DNA from 2 places in the Shimazuella sp. NTD247 genome. Region 2 is predicted to be linked to the other one. Evidence: a T-box and tRNA genes for the amino acid it is inferred to sense, from the RefSeq annotation. Region 2 holds a T-box; the other holds one or more tRNA genes.

Region 1 (2,414 bases), on a different contig from region 2:
AACCACCATTTACCCAAAGATTAGAAAAGCCGGTAGCATGACCGTTATTGCCGATACCAGTGAAAATAATAAGTAAACCTACCAAAATTAATAAGATGATCGTTACTACTTTTATTAAAGCAAACCAAAATTCAACTTCTCCAAAAACTTTAACTGCAATCATATTAATAAGATATATAACTATTAGAGAAATAAGGGCCGGTATCCAGTTGGCAACCTTGGGAAACCACAGATGAACGTATTTTCCAATCGCAGTAATTTCCGCCATACCAATTACAATCCACATAAACCAATAGGTCCAGCCAGTAAAAAAACCTGCCCAATCCCCAATAAATTCTGCAGCATGTTTGCTAAAGGAACCAGAGACAGGTTCATACATGACAAGTTCTCCAAGTGCCCGCATAATAAGAAAAATGATGAAGCCGGCAATAATATAGTTAATAAGGATGGCTGGACCTGCTGTTTTAATAGCTGTAGCTGACCCAAGAAAAAGCCCAACACCAATTGCCCCGCCAATCGCGATTAACTCAATGTGACGACTTTTTAATTCTCGGGACAAATTTTCGGTATTGTTTTGTTTTGTTGCCAATAGCACCAACTCATTTCATTTTGTGTGTATTTTGTGTCTATACTTTCTTCTTGAATGATTCCTTAATTCCTTTATCATCTGCATCAATCTTGAAAATATGCTCAGTTTTATGGAAACGAAAACTATTGAGGTAGTAAATTTCATGCGGTTGGATTTATATAAAAAGAAAAAAAGGAAAATTCATTAACAAGGTATAGGGAATTTTTGATTGTGCGGACAGGTTCACTTACCATGGAGAAAAAACGATCTGAGGTAAATATGTTTTAAAGTTCAACCAAGCAAGCATCGATTTTGTTTTGACATTTACTGAGGTTTAAAATATAATTATTTAATGTCGGGAAAATAATACATTTATGCTGGTGTAGCTCAGCTGGTAGAGCACTTCACTCGTAATGAAGGGGCCGCAGGTTCGAGTCCTGTCTCCAGCACCAACCAAAACCCTTGTTTTTACAGGGTTTTTTTCTGTTTGGGATATGAAAACGAAGCAGAAATTCCCCACAAAAATGCCAATTGACCATGTACTATGGTCAATTAGAAAAGTGTGTGCTGTTTAAACGGGGGGATTTTATAAAATTTCTTTCCATTATCAAAATTTTCCACTCTTCATTGTTTTATCAAATCAAATATCGTAATAATTTTATTTTCACTTTTCGTTAATGAATATTCAACTTTTAAGGTGGTATTACATTATTTGTTTTCTGTGTGTAATCCCACTATTTTTTATCCATATACCAATTGAAATTATAGAATTATATTATAATTATGAGGTCTCTATTTGTTATTTTGAAGAATTTCATTTGTGTTTAGTGGTACAATTACTAAAAATGTATTGCTTCAATTTGTAAAGGGGGAACTGTTTTGGCCAACAACCCAAAAGAATATTTCGGTGATGATATCGTTGTTCACTTTCATGCTAAACGGTGTATTCACGCAGCGCGCTGTGTAAAAGGACTACCTATTGTATTTGATACTAGTAAAAGGCCATGGGTAGATGCGAATGGAGCTACAGCTGATAGGATTGCTGAAGTTATTGAAAATTGCCCAAGTGGAGCGCTGCAATATATAAGGAAGGATGAAGCGGAACAAGAAAAATCGAAAGTTCAAACAACACTAGAAATACAACCTTCTGGAGTTATTTATGTGAAAGGAAATCTATCTATCAAGGTTGATGAGGAAGATATTCAATGTAATAGAGCATCTTTATGTGGATGTGGCCAGTCAAATAATAAGCCTTTTTGTGACCTCAGTCCAGGATGTCAATCATAATATAAGGGAGTTTATGAAATTGATCAATATTAAAAGAGGTAAGAACAAGTTTTATATTGGTGATAGTGAAGAACAAACATTGGCAGAGATTCATTTTGTACCTTCTGGAACAGAACGTGTTATCATTGATCACACATATGTTTCGGACGAATTACGTGGTCAAGGAGTTGGAGAAGAACTAGTTAAATACATGGTAATATATGCCCGTGAAGAGAATAAGAAAATCATTCCTTTATGTCCTTTTGCAAAGAGCCAAATCAATCGGCATAAAGAATATCAGGATGTTTTAAATAAATAATCTCTTATCATTCCCGATTTGATGAAGGATTTGGTCATAAGCAATTTATACCTATATAATTTAAAAGTTGTAAAGCTCTAGAGGGAATGGATGATCAAAAAAGTTATATGGATAGAACTCCTTCTATGATTAATTTTCAAGAGCGATAGCCGCCCCAGTAGCTGGATGTCTAACGTTTGACTGCCTTTTTTTTTGTAATGAAAACGTTGCGAGTTTGGATTCCTATCTCCGGTATCATCAAAAACTCTTGTGTATACAAGG
Region 2 (2,414 bases):
GATCGACATTTGCCAAATGCGGGGTATACACATGATCATATCCAAGACTTTCTTCTAAATCCACGATATATCGTTCGATCTCGCGGCGAATTTTTGCTCCATTTGGCAACCAAAGCGGCAGCCCTTGGCCGACTTCTGGAACAAGTGAAAAAATACCAAGCTGACTATTGAGTTTTCGGTGATCCCGCCGTTTTGCATCTTCCAAACGTTCCAAATATGCATCGAGCTCCGATTGTTTCTCCCATGCAGTTCCATAAATTCTTTGCAGCATTTGATTATCAGAGCTGCCTCTCCAGTAAGCACCAGCAATACTGAGCAATTTAAATGCTTTGAGTCGTCCTGTAGAAGGAACATGCGGACCTCGACAAAGGTCAAAAAACTCACCTTGTTCATAGATAGTGATTTCAGCATCTTCTGGTAAATCACGAATCAGTTCCAATTTTAAATGATCATTTATCTCTTCATATTTACGAATTGCTTCTTCTCTCGAAACAACTTTTCGTTCAAAAGGAATATTTTCCTTAACAATCTTTTTCATTTCTTCTTCAATCTTTGGTAAATCCTCTGGAGACAAACTGATAGAAAGATCAATATCATAATAAAATCCATCTTCAATTACTGGTCCAATCCCCAATTTTACATCTGGATACAATCTCTTCAATGCTTGCGCCATCAAATGAACCGTACTATGACGGTATACTTCCAGACCTTCTTTGTCTGCCAAAGTTAAAATCTTCACTTCTGCACCATCTGGTACTTCTCTGCTCAAATCAACGATCTGATCATTAATCACACCAGCGATCGCTTTTTTTTGTAATCCCTTACTGATAGATGCAGCGACATCATCCACCGTAACTTTATTTTCGAATATGCGTTCAGATTCATCAGGTAACTTTACTAACATGTTTCTTTCACTCCTCTTCAACATAAAAAACGCCCATCCCAAAAGGGACGAGCGTTGGTCTCGTGGTTCCACCCTACTTCAACTTAAATCCATAAGTTCTCATAAGCACAAATAACGGTGTGTTACCGGAGATAGATACTATTACTTCCCTATCTCAGCTCCAAGGCGGTATTTTTCACTTCAGCGGGCGAAGGGGCTTTCAGCCGAGACCCCTATCTCTTATCACCATTAAGTAAAAAACATATCCTCATCACAGCAAATAAAAAGTTGCTTGAATTATAACCAATGAATCGATTATAAGTCAAGCGTTTCTGCTGTCCCACAAGTATTGCATCCAGTACATTTTATCATTCGAGACTCAAAGATCTGTAATAAAGTTCGAATAATATTTTCTTCTGGAAACTTTGTATGCAAAATAATTTTTTCTGGAGCAATGGTCAAAAGCGTACTAACGATTAAATCTTCATGAGAAAAGGAATGTTCTACTATTTCCTGAAGAGTTCCCCCATCATTTAATTGCAGTGTTTCACCTTCTGCGTCCAGTAAATCAAATTTCTTCACTCCACGATGCATGATATGTACAAGATCGATTTTGGATTCCTGTACGGAAACAAAGTACTTTAAAAGCGAAATAAAATCTTGATACTCTTGATCCAATAAAAATTGGTCTACTGCATCATGTACACATTTTGTCAGTGCTTTGCGATAAAAATCAAGACGGAAACGAACATATCCATCAATTGCAAGTAATTTGGATTCCCGTAAAAAATGGAAAATCGGCTTATGTAACCTCTCTTCTCTTTTATTATAGGGAGTCCGGAAATAAGTATGGGTATTTTTTTGAAACAATCGATTGGTATGTACTTTAATTTGTTCTATTTCCCGATCATAATATTGTGGATAATGTTTTTGGATCGCTTCTACAATCAAAGTCTCTTCAAAGTAACTGCAAATGTATAAAGATAATTCTTCACTTATCACACGTCTGATTTCACGTTCCTGGGACCTTCGCTTTAACTTGCATTGAATGATATAAAAGTATCGATCAATGGAATTGCTTTCATGTACTTCGCAATACACATCCAACTTCTCCATACGTTTTGGCAATTTCATTAAATGATGAAACAAACCAGTCGCTCGATAAGCATTTGCTTGAGGTATGCTGATGGTATAATCCACTTAAGCCCCCCCTTTCTGTCTGGTATATCCTGATTTAGTATATGGGAAACAATTGGCAGGTATACATTGACAGAACAGAAAGATGCAAAGCCCTTTTGATTAGCCGATTAAATACATTTTCCCAAGCAGATAAACATATCCAACACAAGCGAGTAATAAAGTAGCTCTTCCTAAAATTTTATCCGTTTCTCTACCTGTACGTACTTTTAATCCAACTGATTTCAAACCAATCTTTTTTGAATATGGCCAAAAAAAAGGAACTCCCGCCACTGTAAATGCATCTGCTATTAAATGCGAAAAATATCCTGCTGCTACCGCATACACATACGAA

The links. The T-box of region 2 lies ahead of thrS (threonine--tRNA ligase). A T-box ahead of a tRNA ligase gene usually reads a tRNA of that ligase, here a tRNA-Thr.
Region 1: it encodes a tRNA-Thr, which carries the amino acid that the T-box ahead of thrS (threonine--tRNA ligase) is inferred to sense. The anticodon was not compared.

The regions. Positions count from the first base shown of each region.
Region 1 is NZ_JCAJZU010000012.1:3,363-5,776, forward strand. Features, by position in the region: gene AC5WOC_RS20770 (amino acid permease) at 1-589, opposite strand, end outside; tRNA gene AC5WOC_RS20775 (tRNA-Thr) at 945-1,020, shown strand; gene AC5WOC_RS20780 ((4Fe-4S)-binding protein) at 1,448-1,855, shown strand; gene AC5WOC_RS20785 (GNAT family N-acetyltransferase) at 1,869-2,153, shown strand.
Region 2 is NZ_JCAJZU010000006.1:76,694-79,107, forward strand. Features, by position in the region: gene thrS (threonine--tRNA ligase) at 1-904, opposite strand, end outside; T-box leader at 945-1,167, opposite strand; gene ytxC (sporulation protein YtxC) at 1,199-2,083, opposite strand; gene AC5WOC_RS15450 (metal-dependent hydrolase) at 2,183-2,414, opposite strand, start outside.